One region of the Pseudoalteromonas sp. G5_S1_54_S4 genome, then DNA from elsewhere that is predicted to be linked to it. Evidence: predicted binding sites of a transcription regulator. Region 1 holds the regulator's gene; each other region holds the start of a gene.
What was found. The regulator LexA, encoded in region 1, represses DNA repair genes until DNA is damaged. The targets are predictions, from matches to a motif close to TACTGTATNNNNATACAGTA.
Positions count from the first base shown of each region.

Region 2: ACTRWE_RS00100 (SulA-like leucine-rich domain-containing protein) is a predicted target of LexA. The motif match lies at 4,218-4,237, and genes of this name have one in related genera.
Region 3: umuD (translesion error-prone DNA polymerase V autoproteolytic subunit) is a predicted target of LexA. The motif match lies at 3,907-3,926, and genes of this name have one in related genera.

Region 1 covers NZ_JBQKUL010000003.1:62,298-69,957, forward strand. Annotated here, with positions in the region: gene ACTRWE_RS02175 (cytochrome c oxidase subunit 3) at 1-411, opposite strand, end outside; gene ACTRWE_RS02180 (cytochrome c oxidase assembly protein) at 447-977, opposite strand; gene ctaD (cytochrome c oxidase subunit I) at 977-2,569, opposite strand; gene coxB (cytochrome c oxidase subunit II) at 2,569-3,711, opposite strand; gene lexA (transcriptional repressor LexA) at 4,205-4,822, opposite strand; gene ACTRWE_RS02200 (PaaI family thioesterase) at 5,021-5,464, shown strand; gene ACTRWE_RS02205 (hypothetical protein) at 5,494-5,874, opposite strand; gene ACTRWE_RS02210 (endonuclease) at 6,127-6,780, shown strand; gene hmpA (NO-inducible flavohemoprotein) at 6,820-7,660, opposite strand, start outside.
Region 2 covers NZ_JBQKUL010000001.1:16,915-24,574, reverse strand. Annotated here, with positions in the region: gene cysB (HTH-type transcriptional regulator CysB) at 1-901, opposite strand, end outside; gene ACTRWE_RS00115 (hypothetical protein) at 1,197-1,952, shown strand; gene ACTRWE_RS00110 (NCS2 family permease) at 2,068-3,360, opposite strand; gene ACTRWE_RS00105 (sel1 repeat family protein) at 3,479-3,940, shown strand; gene ACTRWE_RS00100 (SulA-like leucine-rich domain-containing protein) at 4,263-4,697, shown strand; gene ACTRWE_RS00095 (YchJ family protein) at 4,737-5,213, shown strand; gene ACTRWE_RS00090 (DUF6172 family protein) at 5,281-5,583, opposite strand; gene ACTRWE_RS00085 (VC2046/SO_2500 family protein) at 5,796-6,323, opposite strand; tRNA gene ACTRWE_RS00080 (tRNA-Tyr) at 6,436-6,520, shown strand; tRNA gene ACTRWE_RS00075 (tRNA-Tyr) at 6,570-6,654, shown strand; gene ACTRWE_RS00070 (M48 family metallopeptidase) at 6,680-7,372, opposite strand; gene ACTRWE_RS00065 (PAS domain S-box protein) at 7,618-7,660, shown strand, end outside.
Region 3 covers NZ_JBQKUL010000073.1:1,438-9,097, reverse strand. Annotated here, with positions in the region: gene ACTRWE_RS18115 (SNF2-related protein) at 1-733, opposite strand, end outside; gene ACTRWE_RS18110 (WYL domain-containing protein) at 730-1,689, opposite strand; gene ACTRWE_RS18105 (hypothetical protein) at 2,007-2,306, opposite strand; gene ACTRWE_RS18100 (3'-5' exonuclease) at 2,394-3,299, opposite strand; gene umuD (translesion error-prone DNA polymerase V autoproteolytic subunit) at 3,952-4,401, shown strand; gene umuC (translesion error-prone DNA polymerase V subunit UmuC) at 4,409-5,677, shown strand; gene mobI (conjugative transfer protein MobI(A/C)) at 5,688-6,131, opposite strand; gene ACTRWE_RS18080 (ParM/StbA family protein) at 6,596-7,570, shown strand; gene ACTRWE_RS18075 (hypothetical protein) at 7,573-7,660, shown strand, end outside.

The DNA of each region.
Region 1 (7,660 bases):
CATGGATTCAAACGTCGGCCACAATACTTCATTTGTCATGGCGTTGTTATCCGCACCTCCTAACCAAGGCACAGAGAACATGCGGGCATAAAATAATGCGCCAAAAAATGCCATGAAGAACATCACTTCTGAAAAAATAAACCAACTCATTCCTTGCCTAAAAGAACGGTCCATTTGTGCAGAATAAAGCCCTTGATCAGACTCGTGTATGACATTTTTAAACCAGCTAAACAGCATGTAAAGTAGTACAGCTATACCTACGTATAACAAGTAAACACCATTACCACCCTCTTTGCCCATATCCATTACGGTTAAGGCTGCGCCTACCGCGATAAAAAACAACGCAACCGCCCCTATAATGGGCCATGGACTTTGCTCTGGTACATAATAATGTTCATATTTTTGATTCATTTTATTTGCTCCTAGTTTTTCACTAGTTTTATAAGCTAGTTATTACTGGCTACTAGCCGCTCGCTAATATCAAATACGGTATAAGACAGGGTTAACTCTTCTACATCACTGGGTAATTCAGTATCTACATAAAACAATAATGTAAACTCCAGCTCTTCACCTGCCTTTAACGGTTGCTGATCAAAGCAAAAACACGCTATTTTGTGTAAATACTTGGCCGCTTTTCCTGGTGCTACCGACGGTATAGCCTGCATTACTTTATCTTCATTGCTATTATTTTTAGCGCTAAACTTAACTTCACGCATGGCCCCAGGCTTTACATCTACACTGTACTCTTTAGATTTAACTTCAAAAGGCGCACCACTTTGCGCATGCGTAGTGAAACTAACGCTGACTTCTCTATTTTCAGTGACCAAGGTACTTTGCTGTGCCTGCTCTAACGAGGGCTTACCATTAAGCCCCGTTATATCGCAAAACACGTCATACAAAGGGACCATGGCAAATGCAAATGCAAACATTGCAATGCAAATCACCACCAACTTTTTTAATAACGGCAAGTGAGTCATTATTTAATGTCCGGCGGCGTTGAGAACGTATGATAAGGCGCAGGTGAATCAACTTCCCATTCAAGCCCCTCAGCTCCATCCCAAACTTTTGCAGGCACTTTGTCGCCCCCTTTTGCACATTTATACACAACCACCACAAATAATAATTGCGATAAACCAAAGGCAAACCCACCTATACTAATAATGGCGTTAAAATCAGCAAACTGTAGCGCATAATCTGGAATACGGCGTGGCATACCGGCTAACCCAACAAAATGCATTGGGAAAAACAGCACATTTACACTTATTAACGACAACCAAAAATGCCATTTTGCTAAGGTAATATTGAACATGTTTCCGGTCCATTTTGGCAGCCAATAATAAGCCCCCGCCATAATAGAAAACACCGCGCCCGTTACGAGTACATAATGAAAGTGTGCAACCACAAAATAGGTATCATGATATTGGAAATCGGCAGGTGTAATCGCTAGCATCAACCCCGAAAAACCACCTAAAGTAAACAACACAATAAATGCGATACTAAACAGCATTGGCACTTCAAAGCTAATAGACCCGCGCCACATAGTCGCTACCCAGTTAAATACTTTTACGCCGGTAGGTACCGATATCAGCATAGTCGCGTACATAAAAAACAACTCACCCGCCACGGGCATACCAGTGGTAAACATATGATGCGCCCACACAATAAAGCTCAACAAGGCAATGGAGGAGGTGGCATACACCATAGAGGCATAACCAAATAGTTTTTTACGTGAAAAGGTGGGAACAATCGTAGAAATAATGCCAAAGGCAGGCAAAATCATAATATAAACTTCAGGGTGACCAAAAAACCAAAAAATATGTTGGAACATCACCGGATCGCCACCACCAGCGGCATCAAAGAAACTGGTCGCGAAGTATTTATCGGTGAGCACCATAGTAACTGCACCAGCAAGTACCGGCATAACTGCAATAAGTAAAAACGCCGTGATCAACCATGTCCACACAAATAACGGCAGCTTCATCCACGTCATACCCGGAGCACGCATATTTACTATGGTGACCACCACATTAATGGCCCCCATAATCGAACTAATACCCATAATATGCACAGCAAATACAAACATTGCTGTGTTGTCGTTACTATAAGTGGTGGAAAGCGGCGCGTAAAAGGTCCAACCAAATGCAGGGCCACCACCGGGCATAAATAATGAAGCTAATAGGATTAAAAACGCAAACGGTAAAATCCAAAAGCTCCAGTTATTCATTCTCGGTAAGGCCATATCTGGCGCACCAATCATTAGCGGGATCATCCAGTTTGCCAAGCCGGTAAAGGCTGGCATAACCGCACCAAACACCATTATTAAACCATGCACTGTGGTCATTTGATTAAAAAAGTGAGGATCAACCAGTTGTAGGCCCGGCTGAAATAACTCAGCTCGAATAACCATGGCCATTGCCCCACCAAGTAAAAACATGGTGAGTGAAAAAATTAAATATAAGCTACCTATATCTTTATGGTTGGTTGTAAATAACCAGCGCTTAAAGCCTGTGGCAGGTTGATGGGCATGATGAGCCTCATTGGTATTAGGTTGTTCTGCAATGCTACTCATTATTTAGCCTCCCCATCAGCATCCAGTGCCGCTTGTATCTCGCTCGGTTGAATTACATCACCAGTGTCATTACCCCACGCGTTGCGTTTATAGGTAATAACAGCTGCTATTTGCTTGATTGATAATTGCTTTGCGAAAGACTGCATAGCCGTACCTGGTTTACCGTGGAGCAAAATATCTATATGCCCTTTGATATCACCTATGACTATTGGGCTGCCTTTAAGAGCCGGAAAAACACCCGGCAAACCTAATCCTGTTGGCTGATGGCACGCCGCGCAGCTCGCCATATAAACCTGCTCACCAAGCGCCATCAGCTCTTCTTTTGGTACAACTTGGTCTAATAACGCAGCGTCTGCTTCAGCTGCTTTTTGCTTGGCTTGTTTAGCCTCTGCTAACCACGTTTTGAAGTCTTCTTCTGTTTTAGCTTCTACCACAACAGGCATAAAACCATGATCTTTACCGCAAAGCTCTGCACACTGCCCACGGTAAGTACCAACCTCATTAATATTGGTCCATGTTTCGTTAATAAACCCAGGGTTTGCATCTTTTTTAACGGCAAAGTCAGGCACCCACCATGAGTGAATAACATCATCTGAAGTCATTAAAAAACGTACTTTTTGATTAATTGGTAGTACCAGCGGTTTATCGACCTCGAGTAAATAATTCGGGTTTTTATCAGCAAGGTTGGTTATTTCATTTTGAGGTGTAGCTAGCATGGAATAAAACTCAACGTCCTCCCCCATATACTCGTAATGCCACTTCCACTGTGAGCCTGTAATTTTAATGGTGAGATCAGCTTTGCTGGCATCCTCCATGGCAATTAAGGTTTTAGTCGCAGGAATGGCCATAACAATTAATATGACAAAAGGGATCGCAGTCCACAGTATTTCTACTTTGGTGCTTTCATGGAATTGGGCAGGGACAGCCCCTTTAGATTTGCGATGATGAATGAGTGCCCAAAACATAATGGCAAACACGATCACCCCAATCACACAACATATTAAAAAAATAGTCATGTGCAGTTGGTATACATTATTACTTATATCGGTTACGCCTTTACGCATATTATATTGGCTATTAGCAAGCACATTCTGCGAAAAAACAAACAATATAAGCCACAAGGAAGAACTCAGCTTACCCATGTGACGGCTCCTTTGATGCTATTGCTGACGCAAAGCGAAGAGGCATACGGCTTAAACGCCTATTCGTTATTTTTATTTTTTATAAGGGTGCTGGATTTAGTAAATGTGTGTTCTCAAAACGACTAAGCTGTGAGTTATTTTTATTCCAGCTCTTTAATAACTAGTTAAAAAATAAACAATAAGCAAGGTGAGTATGAAAAATAAACAAGGTGTATTTTTTAAAATGCGCAGCTAAAAAAATAGCAACTAGTCAGGCAATTAATCTAAGAGTCAGGTTTAGTAAGGGGTGTATTGAAATTACAGGATAGAAATATAAAAAATTGTTAACTTAAAAAAGCAGAGTAAATTTGTTTATTTATAAAGCATTTAGTGATTTTATTTATGATAGGAGAAGCACTTAACAACATATAGTCATACATTTGATAAGTTAGACATTGTGCTGCTAACAAACCCAGCGCCTAATCACTATTAAGCGCTAAATTATGCTTTAATACTACATCCAGTCAGCGTTACGAATAACACCTACCGCTAAGCCTTCAATATTGAACGACTCATTTTCTAAATCGACCTCAATAGCTGAAAACTCATCATTTTCAGCATGTAAGAGTACTTTTCTGCCCGCTTTTTCTAAACGCTTCACGGTTACATCGTCGTCAACACGGGCAACAATAACTTGTCCATTTTCGGCAACTTGGGTTTTATGCACAGCAAGTAAATCACCATCCATAATACCAATGTCTTTCATACTCATACCGTTAACACGCAATAAAAAATCGGCCGCAGGTTTAAACATTAAAGGGTCAATTTTACAGTGGCTTTCTACATGCTGTTGCGCCAATATTGGCTCACCGGCAGCAACCCTGCCAATTAAAGGCAAGCCCAACTGCTCTGGCTCCTCTTCTTCAACAAGCTGAATGCCCCGACTCGCGCCTGGCTTCATTTTAATAACACCTTTTTTGGCCAGTGCTTTTAAGTGTTCTTCTGCAGCATTCGCACTTTTAAAACCCAGTGTTTGTGCAATTTCGGCACGTGTAGGAGGCATACCAGTGTCTTTAATAAACACTTTAATGAGTTCGAGTATTTGCGCTTGGCGTTTCGTTAATGGTCGCATACAACTGGTTTTCCATACAGTACAATTAACTGTGAGTATATACAGTTATTTAAAAATCGCAAATATAAATTAATGCCTTATATGCCGTTATCATCAAACAATAACCTACTTTAAAAGCAGGGTGATAAATGTAATTATTAGCAACGCATTATCATATTAATAAATTTTAATTCTCAATTACATATCCAAGGAGCTAGCATGAGTATTTGGCATCAACCGATTACATTAGAGTTTTGTAAGCAATTAGATCAAGGTATTACAGGCCAAGGGACACTCATGAAAACCATGGGAATAGAGATCAGTGAAATTGGTGATGACTACTTAGTGGCAACTATGCCGGCAATTCCAGAGCATCATAACCCTATGGGTATCGTTCATGGTGGTGCAAATGTGGTGCTTGCTGAAACAGTAGCAAGTTATGCCGCTAATTTTGTGGTTGATTTCAATCGATTTTATTGTGTTGGCCAAGAAATCAGTGCAAGTCATTTAAAGGCATCACGCAATGGCACATTAACGGCCACAGCGAGAGCTTATCATATCGGCAAGCGCAGCTCGGTTTGGGATATTAAAATAACCAATAGCCGCAATGAGCTTTGCTGCGTATCACGTATGACCGCAGCCGTAGTAGAGCGAAAAGGCTAGTAAGTCAATTAACCAAGGTTGAAATTAAATTACTTTTCGAAAGGGTAAATAGTAATTTCTACGCCTGCACCAATTGCAGATATACGTAACAAGGTATCTGCATGTAAGGCTTGGTTAAAGCATTTTGGCGAAGTGCCAGACTCAAAACCCATATCGAATGTTCTGCGTGAACAACTCAACCATTGCTTTAATGCATTGCGTGAACACGACTCGATTAACTCACACAAGTGATTAATCGCTTTATCTGGCGTGGTTATTTCACCTGCAACCTCAATGCGAGCAAGTTGACGGTATTCGTCTTTATCATAATGTAAAATAGTTGCGACCTTTTTTAAATCAGCAACTAATACGCTAATATCTTGCTTTGACTCAAGCTCTAGATCTACATTTAAAAATTGAATTTCCGACATTATCTCGTTTTTACCCTCTATTAATCTCATTGCAAACTTTAACGCAGTTTTACCGTTATACCAAATCAACAACGCAGGAATCACTGCATTAACGCGTTTTTAGCGTTAGCCTCTGAATATTGCCCACTATTTACTCCTAAAAAACGCCCTACACAAAATACGCAAATTAAAATTAAAGCATGCCGGCGACAGTTTACTTTTTTATTCTAGGCCTTAAACTAGCCGCTCCTGTAGTTCACGTATGTGATGGATATGATTCGGTTTATTTTAGCTTTGTTGGCTTGCTGTGCTTGTTTTTCAGCAATGGGCGAACAATTTACGCGGTTTTCGAGTGCCAAAAAGTACTTAATTAATACCCTTCCCGAAAACGCTAAAAGTATTTATTGTGGTTGCAATATAAAAAAACAAGGCAAAAAGTTAGTACCCGATCCTACCCATTGTGGCTACGTGCCTCGCAACACACTAACCCGCTCAGGCAAAGTAAATCAACGTGCATTGCGAATTGAATGGGAACATATTGTCCCTGCATGGGAATTCGGTCACCAGTTACAATGTTGGCAAGATGGTGGGCGTAAAAACTGCCGCAAAGTTAGCGCTAAGTTTCGCATGATGGAAGCCGATATAAACAATTTAGCCCCTGCAATTGGTGAAATTAACGCCGATCGCTCAAACTACCGCTTTGGCATGTTAGCCCAAAACGCGACGCAATATGGTCGCTGTGAGGTTAAAGTTAATTTTAAACAACGTGTTGTTGAACCGCCTGTTCATGCACGTAAACGCATTGCCGATGCGTACGCTTACATGCAAAAAACGTATGGTTTAAAAATTTCAGCTAAACAACAAAAGCTATTTAATGCTTGGCAACAACAAGCTTATGCTGCTAACACAAATAGTAAAAAGCTGTAAGTTTAAATTAAAAGCATGCAACACACGCTTTTAATTAACCTATAACGCTTGGTGTGGTCCAAATATTTCGTAGTGAATGTTTGAGCTTTGCACACCTAAATCAAGTAACTGGCCTTTTACGTAAGCCATAAATGATGCTGGTCCACACAAATAAAATGCCCCTTCGCTAATAGGTAATGATGCCTCAAGCACCGTTAAATCCATTAGCCCAGTGAAATCACACTCCTCGCCACCTTGATTAAACCAAGTAAATGTTTTTAGCTGTGGATGCATTGCCGTTTGCTGCGCTAAATACCCTTTAAATGAAAATTCGCGGCTATTTTCACACGCGTGCAAATAACTAATCGCTTGATTTTTATCACCACTAAGTAGCGTTTGCAGCATCGCCATCATCGGGGTTTGGCCAACGCCTGCTGAAATAAGTACCACTGGAGTTGCCTCATTTTTTAAAATAAAATCTCCTGCTGGCGGGTATAACTCTACTCGTGCGCCTTGCTCTAGTGAGTGTAAAAAATTAGACACCACGCCAGGCTTTGGTTGGCACTCTTTTTTAACGCTAATACGATAGTTTTTAGCATTGCTCTTTTGCGAAATAGAATACTGGCGGATCTCTTCATATTCTGCGCCCTCAGGCTTAACTTTAATGCCAATGTACTGTCCTGGCTTGTAGGTAATAACTGCTTTACCATCCACAGGTGTCAGCGTAAAACTAGTTACGAATTCAGATTCAACATGTTTATCAGTAATTTCAAACTGGCGCGTGCCTGCCCAGCCACCATGGTTGTTTTTACTGTGCGCATACAATGCCGCTTCTTCGGTAATACAAATATCAGCAAGTACACCGTAAGCTTCGCGCCACGCATATTCAACATCGGCAGTA
Region 2 (7,660 bases), on a different contig from region 1:
CTCGCTCTTTAGTTAAATGCGGTGCAAAACGTTCGATAAAGTCATACATGTAGGTGCGTAAAAAGCTGCCCTTTCTAAAACCAATTTTAGTCGTACTCGCCTCAAATAAATGGCTAGCATCAATGCACACTAAGTCGCTGTCGTTTACCTGATCAATTGCCATAGATGCAACCACACCCACACCTAGCCCTAAACGCACATACGTTTTAATGACATCGGCATCGGTGGCAGTAAATACAATATGTGGCTCTAATCCGTAAGCATTAAATGCTTTGTCGAGCTCCGAACGACCTGTAAAGCCAAATACGTAAGTAATGAGTGGGTATTGGGCTATATCAGCCACTGTTAAATTATCCACTTTTTTCGCAAGGGGATGATCTTTAGCAACCACAATACTACGATTCCAATGATAGCAAGGCAGCATTACTAAATCTGAATATAAATGAAGCGCTTCTGTGGCAATGGCAAAGTCAGCATCACCGCGAGCGGCTGCATCCGATATTTGCTGTGGTGTACCTTGATGCATATGCAGTGATACCGCAGGATATTTTTGAGTAAAGCCTTTAATTACACTCGGTAACGCATACCGTGCTTGTGTATGCGTGGTAGCAATATTAAGTTTGCCTTGATCCGGTAAAGTATGTTCATTCGCCACCGCTTTAATACCCTCAACTTTTGAGAGTATTTCGCGTGATATGTTAATGATTTCCTCGCCAGCGCCTGTAACATGAGTTAAATGCTTACCACTGCGGCCAAAAATTTGTACACCGAGCTCATCTTCTAACATACGTACTTGCTTAGAAATACCAGGCTGGGAGGTAAATAAACTCTCAGCCGTAGCTGAAACATTTAATTTATGATTTTGAACTTCTACGATATATCTAAGTTGTTGTAATTTCATGGCTATGTAGTTTCGTTATAATTCACATTGACAGATAAAAGCGCACCCTAACTATAGGTAGCTATATAAAAGGCTGATTAATGTTACATAATATAACAATTAATTTGTTGAAATTTCAGGTTAACACAATAAATAAACTTGAGATAGCAATGATTATCAGCAATCGAAACATAACATATTAAGATTTAAACGCTTTATGGTGACGCTTTTTTCAGTTAATCTGAGCAAAGTTTCCCACCTTTTATATATTTAATGTAAGATTAGATAATAAGGTTAAGAATTTGAGAATTATAACATGATAGTTTCCATTATAATTGTATTAATTGTTGCACTTATAGTCATTGCACTATGGGTTAGTGCTGTTCAGCAACACAAAGAAAAACAAGAAGCTGAACGACGCAAAGAGTTAACAAAACAAAAAGCAATCATTGAAGAAACCGAAGAAGCATTAATGAATAGCGCCAACATTCCACTTTCAGAGGCAACTCAGCGAATATTACAACGACGAATTCATGATGCGCTCAGTCAAATGGTGTCTATTTCAAGCGGAGGTAGTGGACTAAAAAACCGCTTAAAAGAAGCAAAAGAGCGACTACAAAACCCAATTCAAGACGGTTCAGATGGCTTTGTATTACCAGGCAACGACAAACAACTGATATCGCTGATACAAGGTATTAAAAAGTTACGCACTATTATTCGTTCTGAGCATAATAAAGGCAAAGTAGACAGCCAGGTATTTATTGCAGAAGACAAACGCCTTGAAAAGCTACAACTAAGAATCAACATTGAAAGCCAAATAAAACGAGGGTTATCAGCGCAAACAGCTGGAATGATAGGCTCTGCTAGGCAGTACTTTGAAAAAGCAGCTGCCACACTTAACAGTGTTTCATTTAATGACGATTACATTACGGCAAAACGAGCTGAAGTTGAAGGCTACCTTGAAACGATAAGTAATGAACTCAAGGCATCAAATGCTACATCATTGAAGAAAAAGAACGAACAAGAGCAAGATGATTTAGACGTATTATTTGCACCTAAAAAGAAATGGTAACTCCTTTCTAAATAAAAAAGCCCATGCAGTTGCATGGGCTTTTTTTTGAATAGGATTTTGCCCCACTTTGTGTTTACATACTAAGACATATACATATTCTAACAAGCTGCCTGCATTAAGATAAAAATGCGAACTTAACAATAAACAAGGCAGTTAAAATCCAAACACTAATGCTTACCTGATCTTTTTTGCCACACAGCACTTTTACTGCCGTATAAGAAATAAAACCAAGTGCAATACCGTGTGCAATTGAGAAAGTCAGCGGTGTCATTAACAATACAACACTCACCGGAATTGCATCAGTCATGTCGTCCCAATTTACAAACTTTAAGTTTTGTAGCATCAATACAGATACATATAAAATAGCTCCCGCGGTTGCGTATGCAGGCACCATTTGAGCTAAAGGCGCAAAAAACATCATCAGTAAAAAGCAGCAACCCACAACCACAGCGGTCAAACCCGTTCGACCACCAACAGATACACCTGCAACAGACTCAATGTATGACGTGGTTGTTGAAGTACCGAGCATTGCACCTGCAATAGTTGCTGTGCTGTCGGCGCTTAATGCACGACCTAAACGCGGCATATTACCGTTTTTATCTGCTAAACCAGCCTTCTGAGTTACCGCAACTAACGTGCCTGAGGTATCAAACAAATCAACGAATAAAAACGCAAAAATAACACTCAACATCGACAGTTCAAACGCGGCACTAAAGTCCAGTTGCATAAAGGTCGGCATGATAGAAGGTGGCATAGCAATAACACCATGATACTCCACTAACCCCATAGACACAGCAATCGCGGTGACTAGTAAAATACTAATCAGTACGCCACTTTTAAAATCGCGATAAAGCAGTGCAGCAATAACAAAAAAGCTGAAAATAGCCAATAAAGGACCTGGCGAGGTAATATCACCCAACTGCACCAGTGTTGCAGGACTTGATACAATAATACCGGCACTTTTAAGTGCGATGAGAGCTAAAAATGCGCCAATACCCGTTGCTATTGCTTGCTTGAGCACCAAAGGGATTGCATTAATAATCCACTCTCGCACCTTAAATAAGCTTAGAATTAAAAATATACACCCTGACATAAATACCGCACCCAACGCAGCTTGCCAGCTATAACCCATACCTAATACAACACCATAGGTAAAAAATGCATTTAATCCCATACCCGGTGCCAATGCCAGTGGATAATTGGCCCACAAACCCATAATAAAACACCCTATTGCAGCAGCAATACAGGTGGCAACAAAAGCAGCACCTTGGTCCATACCGGCTTCTGCAAGCATAGCTGGGTTTACGAATACGATATAAACCATCGTAATAAATGTAGTCATACCGGCAATACATTCACGGCGAACCGAAGAATCATTTGCACGGATTTTGAATAAGGCTTCGAGCATAATAAACTTGTGGTTGTAAAAAGTGGCGAGATTTTAGCATAAAAATAACTTTTTACAGGACATTTTACCTTGCTATATACTAAACTAGCTAAGTGATTAAAATAACAAACGAAGTAGCATGATCAAAACGACACCAAGTGGCCAAGACTTAGAGCAACAATTAGACAACATTCTTTCTTTTGTAACGCAACCAAGCGATGCAAATCTCCCTGCGAGCTCTAAAAACACCGATCAAGACATATTAAATAAAGCCCTTTATTACCTTAAAAATGAACAAGGCGCCTTAGCCGCAAAATGGATACGTTTGGCAGCAATGGCAGGAAATTATCGCGCGCAGTTTTATTTAGGGCTGTTTTTTATAAAAGGACAAGGTGTGCCGCAAAGTGTATTTCATGGTGCTGCGTGGCTTAGCTTAGCCGGTAGTCAAGGCTATGAACCCGCCATAGAAGCAATGAGCGATATACGAAAACATATTAGTACCAAACGACTTAAAGATGCTCAATGCTACGCAGCCAGCCTGTATGAACAAATTCATCAGTTACAATTCTCACATTTGATCCCCTCTAGTAGCGAAAAATAATTTCACTGCGCAGCAACTCATTTCATCTGTAAATTAATTAAGCGTTTATAGCCAAAGCAAGCACGCTTAATTAATTTAAACTACTGTATACCCCCTGTTCATCTGTATTTATTTGCTCCCAGCCTTAAAATTAATTCTGTGGGGATTAATTTCCAATAAAAATTAAACCTTTGTTATATATAGATTATTTGTATATTTATAATAACTGTCGCGTTTTAAGATGAATAACTGTACAAAAAAATAGCAAAAAACACTTGCACCAAACAACTGTATAAACTACTGTATGAATGTACTGTATAAAAACCCAGTGAGTGAGAAGATTATGTTACAGCCAATTACCCTAAGAACAGTTAAAAGCTATCAACAAGATGACCAATCAGATTGTGTTAACGTTGTACAAATTGAAGATGAAATTTCAGCAACGTTTGAGTTATTAAAAGTATTACACCAATACAACAGCCTAAACGCATGGACACTGTTAATAGCACCCGATAACGTACCGAGCAAAGCGCTACTTGATTCATGCTCAATTGATACCAGTAAATTGCTGGTTATTCGTCAAAAGCATTTAGTTAATTTAGAGTATGTTTTAAGTTCTGCACTTCACAATGGAAATTTTGCCGCGGTGATCACCTGGACTGACATAATAAATAACCAACAACTGTCGCAGTTATCATTAAACTTGAGCCATACGCGCACTAAGTTGTATTGCTTTAGCAAAAAAAGCGCTCACCCTGAGATTTCACTTACGCAATAAGCTTGATAAACTAGCGTTTTAATACACAGTACATTTATCATGACTTCTAACGCCCTATTATGTTTTTGTAGCAGTCAGCAACCTTATGCTGATTGCTGCGAGCCTTTTCATTTAAAAACCAAACAGCCACACACACCAGAGCAACTTATGCGTGCACGCTACAGTGCTTATGCTGTTAAAAACGCGGTTTTTGTTCGTGAAAGTTATGCAAAAGAAAAACAAGCTGAAAATTCAATTTCAGAAATTAAAGATTTTGCAAATAGTTGCCGTTTTATAAACTTAACCGTATTAGACTCTGGTTATAATGATGAAACAGGATTTGTTACATTTAAAGCTCACTACTTTTATCAAGATTTATATTGCCAGTTAGCAGAAAATTCAAGGTTTATTAAAGAAGATGGACAATGGCGATACCTTGATGGTGAGATTACACCGGTTGCCGATATTAAAGTAAAACGCAATGATACGTGCCCTTGTGGCAGTAATAAAAAATACAAAAAATGTCATAGTGTATAAATAACAGCTACAAAAAATGGGCCACAAGGCCCATTTTCAAAAACTACACTAAACGCAAATTAGCGTTTTATTCGCCATCATCTTCATCGAAATCTTGACGCTGTGCAGGTCTTGCTAAAATCTCTAAGTAAAAAGAAGTTAAACCTTGCTTTTCAATTTCACTGATGTGATTGTTAATTTCAGCAACGTGAACCACTTGGGCTTCTTCAGCCGTGTTGCCAAACTTACAATCGAATGCCCAGTAGTCGGCATCAACAGGTAAAGTTTTATTACGTTCTCTTTTCAAATATTTTTTCACTTCATGCTTTGCAGCATCAACCATACGAGGGTATTTGATTTTCTCATGATTCAGCGTGAATGTTTTCTTCATTACGTTCCTAATTACCTTGGTTTAATGATAATGGCATTTAATGTCATACCATTTGCGCCATTATAGCAATTGCATTTAAATTTTGGATGCTTTTTTTATATTAAATCAGTTATTAAAATAAAGCACCTATAAAACCAATAGTTACTTACTACTATAAACACAGTTTATTACAATCAAATGGCATGTATAAAGCAGCAATTGAACACATATAATTAGGCACTAAACAAATGTAATGGCTGGTGGATAGCTTCATTTTGTAAATCATCATAAAATGCCACCGCATCCATTTGAGGGTTTGATAACTCGGTGTTGGTATTTTTAATTCGTCGACGTACCGCTAATTCACAGTTATCAATGACAGTCAGTGGAATGTGGTTTTTATCATCACGAATATTAAATGGCTCAGGCTTTAAGCACTGAGTTAACTTTATATCACTCATCCCTACAGCGCTTCCCATTTTTGCTAAAAGCTCTGTGTTATTTTTACCAATTAACATATTAAAGGTATCTGGCGCTAATGGCTGCTTTGGACCTGCGCCAAATTGTTTACGCAGAGCATCTTCATCAGCTTGATAATGCTTAGTGTCACTTTTGGGTAGGTGGAATTCACTAAAATCGAGTGCATCGTGAGAGAGCATTGCTAATAAAAGTGCAAACTCGCCTCGGCGGTTTTCGTGCACACTTTCGTTAAGCCTCGTTTTTAACTGGCTCTCCGTGATTAACAAATCACCAATCTGCATAGACTTTAGCCTATTTAACTAATTAATAAGTATTTATCGGCTAAATTTGAATTTTCTTTAGCTTTTTTCTTTACTTAAATAAGAAGTTTGCTATTATCTGCCGCGTTGCATTGGAGGGGTTCCCGAGCGGCCAAAGGGATCAGACTGTAAATCTGACGGCTCAGCCTTCGCTGGTTCGAATCCAGCTCCCTCCACCACTTTTCTTAGGCTAAGTTAAGTGGGGCCAAATGCAATAACAATTAGTGTGGAGGGGTTCCCGAGCGGCCAAAGGGATCAGACTGTAAATCTGACGGCTCAGCCTTCGCTGGTTCGAATCCAGCTCCCTCCACCACTTCTCTTCTCTACCTTATTTCTTTTTATTCAAATACCCACTGTAAACTCATACCATGATTGTTTAACCAGTTACTTGCTTGTTTATAATCTGAATAAAATAATTCCACACGTTGCCAAAATTGAGCGCTGTGATTTAAATATTTTAAATGTGCTAATTCATGAACAATCACGTAGTCAATGACCCATGTCGGTGCACTTGCCAAGTGTAAGTTGAAGGTTACTTCACGCCTGCGATTACAACTACCCCAGCGACGTTTATACAATTGAATACGAATATTACTCGGTAGCTTTTCACCCATCAGCTGACAATAATCGTTAACTCGCATTTCAATATAACTTTCTAATTTCTCATGCAAAAACTGCTCTAGCAAACTTTGATACATTTGCGTTTGATGCTTTACACGTGAAGAAATACTCAGTAACAGCGTTTGGCTTTCATTGTGCTGCTGCCATTGAGTGCGTGCTGCGTTTTCAAATTGCACATTAACAGCTTCATTAAATAATTTAATACTCTGGGTTTTGAGTGGAAACTGTCGTGTATCGGCTTGAATTTGTTGCTTATGTAACTGAGCATCAATCCAGTTCTGTTTACTTAACAGCCATTCATTAATTTGTGTTTTCGTTACAAAATGGGGCGCATATACCGTAAGCTCACGTTGTGCGACTTTGATAGCCACTGTTTTTCTTTGCTTACTTCGCTTTAAAGTGTAATCCAACAATGAATGCTGCCTATTTATAATTAACCACTGGGTTTTATTTTACCTTGTACCATAACGGCTGATCTATAAATAATCCCCACTAAATGCCATTTTAATAACAATGCATTTAGTGCTACTCAATAAATAGTATGGTTTAGAGCTTAAAACACTTACGTTGCTTTTGTAATTTATAACTCAATACCTTGTGATTATTATTGTATTTTATATTAGACTGAATTTAAGAGTTATTATGTGAATGATTGATGTTAGCTAATTTTTTTATAAACGAACCAGATCCAAGCCTAA
Region 3 (7,660 bases), on a different contig from region 1:
ACCCAGACAAACGTTCTTTCAACTCCAAAGGGTCGCTATCCGCCTGCATAAATTGTTTTCGGAATGCTTTTTGATCGCCAAAAGCATGCTCGTCAATTAATGTAGACATGCCATAAAGTTCCATTAAAGAATTTTGTAATGGCGTGGCAGTCAGTAACAGTTTCTTACGGCCATCTAAAGCACGTTTAAGAGCTTGACCCATTTTGTTACTTTCACGATGTGCATTCCTTAGCTTGTGGGCTTCATCAATTACGACCAAATCCCACATTTCAGCAACAAGTTTCTCTTCTAATCTAGCCGCATAATGGTAAGACATGATGACGATTTGCTTGTTATTGAGCGGGTTATAGATACCTTCCCTTTGCAGCTGGTTAAATGTTTTTGCATCAATAACTTGAGATGGCAGATTGAATTTTTCTAACAATTCACAGGCCCACTGACGTCTCAATGACGCAGGGCAGATGATTAACAATTTCCGTTTACGTTCAGCCCAGTATTGACAAAGGACTAATCCAGCTTCAATTGTTTTACCCAAACCTACTTCATCAGCAAGTACAACACCTTTGCTGAGCGGATTTTCAATGGCAAAAAGAGCGGCTTCAATCTGGTGTGGGTTCAGGTCAACGCTGGCGTCAAATAGCGACTGGGATAGCCTATCAACCCCATTATTTGAATGCAGGATTGATAATTCGTGCGCAAAATACTTAGCATGATATTCCGTAATATTGTTCATTCATCTTCCTCATAACTTGGCGCTAAAGCTAAGTTTGCTACTCCATATAACGCTTGTTTGTTTTTCAGCCATAGTTGATATTCAAGTTGCTTCAATGAGTGATTATATGAACAGTCAACATTCCAAAGCCGAAGCAAGTACCCCGCAGTTGCCGCTCTAATCTCAACCTTTAGAACGCCACCCGTCATGCCATAGTCCAGCTCTATCGCTTCACTGTGCTCAATACGTGGATGCGGCACTAACTCTAGCTCTACAAATCGGTTCCATTGCCGGTCCTGGGTTTCTAGTTCAGCTTCAGATAACCTTGAGTCTTCAAATACAACCGCTGCTTTAATTCGGGTCAGCACAAAGTCACGGAACTCACCATGCTTGCGGTCAAAACCACGAACATGCCAACGCAGGCCATTGTCCACCAGCGTATGCGGTACAATTTCACGCGTGGTTTCACCGCTCGATAACGACACATAGGTGATATTCAAGGCTTTGCCTTTGTGTATGGCCTCGGTAACTCTCGCCACTATCGATAGATTTGGTTTGTTAAGGTGATAAGGCGCTTCACAAGCCAGCGGCGGTTTTACCTTTCCAGTAAAGCCATCACCGTACCCTTGGCTAATCGTCGCCAGCGTTCTCACAACGTCGTAGTCGAACAAGGGCTCAAATGCTTCACCACGCTTATGCAACTTGAGCTTTTGGTCATACTCAATGTTGCCTGGTGCAAGCTCTCGGTACATGGTGAAGTCTTTCGTTGCTTGTGCGGCGGCTATACTGAAGCGATCTACTAAGTCTGCCCGTACCGCTTCTCCCTTAAACAATAAGGTGAAATCGATATGGGCAATGCGATCCCTGGTTGCTTGTGGCAACTGCGCTATCTGCGAAAGCCTATCTGGCTTTCCCTTAGCACCTTCTTTAGCGAGTGAACTCGCCACTACCGTTTGTTTCAGACCATCATTTGTCATGCGTCTTGTTTATCCAATTCAACCAGATTCTTAAAACTCTGTTTATAAAGTACGGTCAGACATCGCGTAATCACATTGAATAGTGTCACTCAATGCTGCTCTTTATCCGCAATGACTAATCAATCTCTACTGGTTGAAGCTGGACAGATGGCCATAAAACACTGAATAGGCTTCAACCTAATTAATTTTATTAGGTATCATCCTATCACAAATTATTTTGTAGGGAAGACTAAGCGGCAACTTTTTGATCTGGATTGCAATTGCCGCTCAGGTATGGGCGTGAAGGCCTTGTTTCGTGTCATTGGTGATAGCCGCTATCAATGCGCCACCCGAACCAATGGCACCACGATGTTACCGCGATGCGATACCCCGTTGTCCGACTCTGTAGACATCAGGGCTCGTTGTTCACACTCCCGAATGCGCCTAGCAACTTCTGCCTGGGCTGGTAGCAATGGCAGCATCCCTTCAGCAATCGCGTCTGGGGCAGACTCTTGGCCACAGGACATCAAATGCTTCCATGGATCTTTAAGAAAGCGCTCGAACGTGATGCCAAATTCAATGATGCGGGCAGAGACGAAGATTTCGCCCCAGTATTCAATGTAGGTGTCTTGGTACATGGAAAGATTCCTCTTGTTGGTTAAACCATGAGTTCACTTTCCATTTTCCAGAGATTTTCAAATATGCAAGGCTTACCTTGTGAAGAGCTACAAAGCTTTAAATCGATTGCGGGCATCTTTGTAGTCATAGTGGGCATGTTCTGAGCCACGATGATACAAATCATCCAGGTAAGTTTGTTCCTGCGGCAACTCGTCTTCGCTGATTTCGCGCCACCAATGTTTGTTGGCACCTTTAACACCGTCATGCCAGCGGTAACCGCGCTCTTTTAAATAGTCCTTTACGTCAAACGGCGCACCAAACGCACGAACTAACATAGTTCGCCTGCCTGCTTCAGACAACAAGTTTGCAACGGACTCGGGCAACAAATGAAACAACCAGGCCATCGCCAAACAATCGGTTGCAGCTCGGTGTCCTTCATAGAACCAACCTAAGCGAAGCAGCAGGTACTCAAGTTTTCGACTTTCAAAGCCCAGTGCTTTCCAATCTATGCCACTGGCTGAACAGGCCCAAGATAGATGGCCTAATGCGGCAAACCGCTTTTCAAAGAAAGGACGATCAAACTGTGCATTGTGCGCAACCACCAGCGGATCATCGGAGAACCAACTCGCAACCAGTGCATCATCAATGCGCTGGCCTTGCACCATCTCATCGGTAATACCGGTTAACTCGGTGATCAGCTCGGGGATTGGCTTGCCGGGATCTTCATACAAGCTGATCACATCAACAATCGACACAATCCGCTTAGCCGAGGGGCTGTAAAGCACCTTAACCATACCAAGCTCAATAATGGACTCGTCATCGGCAGACAGTCCAGTTGTCTCTGTATCAAGCAGCACCATTGGCTGTTCATCACCGACCATAGCAGAAAGTTCAAGTGGCCAGGACTGCGGTTCACGCGTTAATGGAATGCGCTCCAGCAATCTAAAATCTTCTGGTCTTTCTGGGATATCCGCCAGGCGCTCTAGCGGAAATGGCGCAGGGGCTCTTGTCATTGATGGTTCCTCTTCAATTCTATTGTTCGCTTTGGGTTATTTCACTGTGCCTTGTCCGTTTATAAACGCATTTGTACAAAATGCACCTTGGATACCTCAGCGTTTTTTAATCTTTCTACTGGGTGAACCCATGTATGAAGGCTTTGGCTAAGCCTTTCAGAAAGTCTTAGCTAAACCCTTTAGGCAACCCTTACCGATACCCTTTACGTATGGCTTAGCCAACCCCTTTTCAAACGGTTGCAAAAGGCTTGAACCGAGTTCGACTGAGCATTTTAATGGTGCTCCTGACTTCGCTTTAAGCCAGTAAATTCAATACGGAGCAGAATTTTACTAACTGTTTTTAAACCGTTTGCAAAGGGTTCAACAAGCCTTGTCTGACGGTTACCTAACCCATGCGTTAACCAGTAGCAGTAACAGGATCAGTAACAGAAACAAGAGCAGTAGGCAGAAGCAGTATTGTCCAAGCCTTGCAGGCTTTGACGAGGGCGAGCTATCCCCACATCAAGCTTTTCACCACAAAAAAGAAATCACTCACAACACAACGTCTTACTCGAACAACTACAGTTTTACCTACAATTTTACTTGTAGAAATCAGCATAGCATTAGATACTGTATAAACAAACAGTGTCAATTCTGATTTTCGAGGTTCGTCATGAGTGTCTCGCTGATAGGCCGTAGCGGCGCACTTGCCTTCATCAAAGCCAAGCGCCTTCGCATTCCATTATTCATGGAACGTGTTTCTGCTGGTTTTCCCTCACCAGCGCAGGATTATGTTGAGCAAACGCTCGACCTTAACGAGCTTTGCATCAAGCGACCGGCTGCAACGTTCTTTGTGCGTGTTGAAGGTGATTCAATGATTGATGCCGGGATTCACCCAGATGATATTCTGGTGGTTGATCGCTCTGTCCAAGCCGAACACGGTGATATTGTCATTGCTGGCATTCATGGTGAACTCACGGTAAAGGAGCTTCAACTAAGGCCGTGCGTCATGCTGATCCCAAGAAACCCGGCGTATGAGCCCATTCATATTCCTGAAGGGGCAGAGTTAGAGATATTTGGTGTGGTCACCAATGTGGTGCGAAACATGCGCCGTAAGTCGTGACGATCCCATGCCTGTATTTGCCTTGGTGGACTGCAACAACTTTTACGCCAGTTGTGAGAAGCTGTTTCGTCCTGATTTAAAAGATACGCCAGTTGTGGTGCTGTCCAACAATGACGGCTGCGTGGTTGCACGATCGCGTGAAGCTAAGTTACTCGGTATAAAAATGGGCGTACCCGTCTTTCAGATCAAGGCTGAAATGCAGCGCCATGGTATTTTGGCTTTTTCATCCAACTATGCGCTGTATGCAGATTTAAGCAGTCGAGTGATGCGCACTTTGGAGGAGATGGCACCACGAGTAGAGGTTTACTCCATTGACGAAGCGTTTTTGGATTTAACCGGTATAGAGTCAGCCATATCCCTTGTCGAGTTCGGACAACAAGTGCGAGAGCGCATAGGCCACTGGATTGGGATCACCGTCTGTGTAGGCATTGCACCGACAAAAACACTCGCCAAGCTGGCAAACCATGCCGCCAAAAAGTATCCAGCCACTCAGGGGGTTGTAGACCTGACCAATCCAGATCGGCAACGTAGATTGCTCGCATTAGTCCCGGTTGATGATGTTTGGGGCGTTGGTAGACGGCTTTCTAAGCGTTTAAATGCGTTGGGTATCACCACAGCCTTAGACCTAGCCAATGCCTCTCCTAGAGCCATCAGAGACCAGTTTTCAGTGGTTTTAGAGAGAACCGTCAGAGAGCTCAATGGTGAGTCGTGCATTGAACTTGAATTGATCCCACCAACTAAGAAACAAATTGTCTGTAGCCGTTCATTTGGCGTAAAAGTAACGCACTTTGAATTGTTACGTGAAGCCGTCTGCGAATACGCAACCCGCGCCACTGAGAAGCTTCGCAAAGAACAGCAGCAAGCCAAAGTGATGACCGTGTTTATACGTACCAGCCCCTTTAAGGACAACGAGCCGCAATACAGCAACTCCACATCGGGCGAGTTGTTGATACCCAGTTGCGACACGCGGGATTTTATCGAGCTGGCCAGTCACTTACTCAAGCGGATATGGAAGGATGGTTTTCGTTATGCCAAAGCGGGCGTCATGCTGTCTGACTTTTACGATCCTGGCATGTTTCAACCAGGACTATTCAATGAAGTATCGACCCGCTCTAATAGCCAGCAGTTAATGTCTGTATTGGACACCATTAACCAAAGCGGTGCCGGAAAGGTTTTCTTTGCTGGACAAGGTACGAAGAAAGATTGGTCGATGAAGCGAGAGCATTTGTCTCCCGCCTACACAACACGCTGGGACCAGTTGCCGCGAGTGAAGTAGACCCGGTGATTTAATAGGCATTCACTCTGCGACGCAGCATGTTGAGCTTATCAACCTGGCGTCGAATATCACTGAAAAATTCTTCTTTCTCCATGGCCAGCGCTAACTCCCATTCTTTGGCTAGACCTTGGCAGTCCAAAAATGAGTATCTCAGCTTTGTCTTTGAAATACGCAGTCCCTTGCTAAAGACCACGCGCTTGCCTCGTTGACCGTGAAAACTGTTGATGTACCACTCTATGCCAAAGCCATACTTAAAGTCTCTGATACGGACACCAAGCAGCCCCCAATCTTTAAAGGGCGCATTCTCACGTACCTTGTAATGGGTAACCCAAAAGTCATCAACTTCAGCTCGTGCCAGCGCTTTTAGCCTGTCCGTTTCTTGCTGAAGTAAATCTGATACCTCTGCTTTCCATTGTTCATTGACGATTTCTACCAAACCAATTTCCCCATCCAATTAACCCCAAAAGCCAAAACCACTATCCGTTTGGCTTTTGGATCGAAACGCCAAACGTAAAACTGCCGTAACAATCACTGTTTGGCGTCTCGATATAAATCAACTCGCGCAATCCCATACCTGACAAGGGATACAGCCCGATTTCACTTAAAAACGCCTAAAAAGACGTATCGTCATGAAGATACAAACCGTTTGGCGAGTTCAGGCCAGAATGCAAACGACGTTTGGCGTCTCGATTTTTTTGGCTAGGTCATCCGCCGCCAAACAGAGCCTATTCTCATACTTTTGCGAAAATGCAATAGGCAGATAGATGAAAGGATTTGTCACCTTTCTGCCCACCGCCAGTGCACCGAATCCTGATAATGACATTTGAGTGAACCGCCAGAGCACTTGGAAATGCCCAAGTGTGACCTGAGCGGTTGATTGAAAACCGTTAGAGCACTTTGAGTGCACAGGAGATAAGTATGTTTGTACTAGGCGTAGATATCGGTTACTCAAACCTGAAGCTGGCCATTGGCCAATCAGGCAGTGAACCGAAAACCATTATTCTACCTGCGGGTGCCGGTCCTGCGGATCGTATGCCGGAGCGTATCGGTGGAGGCGATGATGAAACTTGTTTGTATGTCTCTGTCGATAATGAGCGTTGGGCCGCTGGTGTGCCTGCTGGACGCCTTCAAGGCTGGGAACGAGAGCTTCACCCCGAATATCCCACCACAAAAACCTATAAGGCGCTTTTTCATGCTGCCTTGTTAATGGCAGAAACTGAGTCCATCGATTTGGTTGTCACTGGATTACCGGTTTCCCAGTTTCATGAACCACAACGCAAGTCTGACCTTGTGAAACGTTTAAAAGGTGTCCATCAAGTGACGCCTAAGCGCAGCATCACCGTTCATGACGTCAAAGTGCTGCCGCAGCCTGCCGGTGCCTATATGGATCTGGTTCAAACAGGTGGTGATTTGGGCTTGATTGAAGAAGGTCGCGTCGTCGTCATCGATCCCGGCTTCTTTTCTGTTGACTGGGTTGCCCTTGAAGCCGGAGAAATTCGCTACAGCTCATCAGGAACCAGTCTTCAGGCAATGTCCGTGCTACTGGAAACCATTGATAAGCTGATTTCAGAAGATCATGGTGCCAAAGTAGGTATGGATCGACTTGAAAAAGCCATGAGAACAGGCGACTTGCAGGTGCTGCTATTTGGAGAAAAAGTCGATATTTCACCTTATCTGAATGCTGCCATGAAAAAGGTAGCGCCTGTTGCTCTCACAGCCATGCGCCAATCTATGCGCGACGAAAGCATTAATGCGGACTTGGTATTGATCGCCGGAGGTGGAGCCTTGGCTTATAAGGAAGCGGCCAAGGAGATTTTTTCACGAAGCAAGATCATCGTGCCTGAGCAGTCTGTTTTGGCGAACGTCCGAGGCTTCTGGTTTTATGGGGCCTGATCATGAGAGTTGTCGTCAACATTCCCCCAGGGAGCCACCCAGAACTACTCAAAGAATTGGAAAAGACGCCACCACGGGAACGCGCTGAGC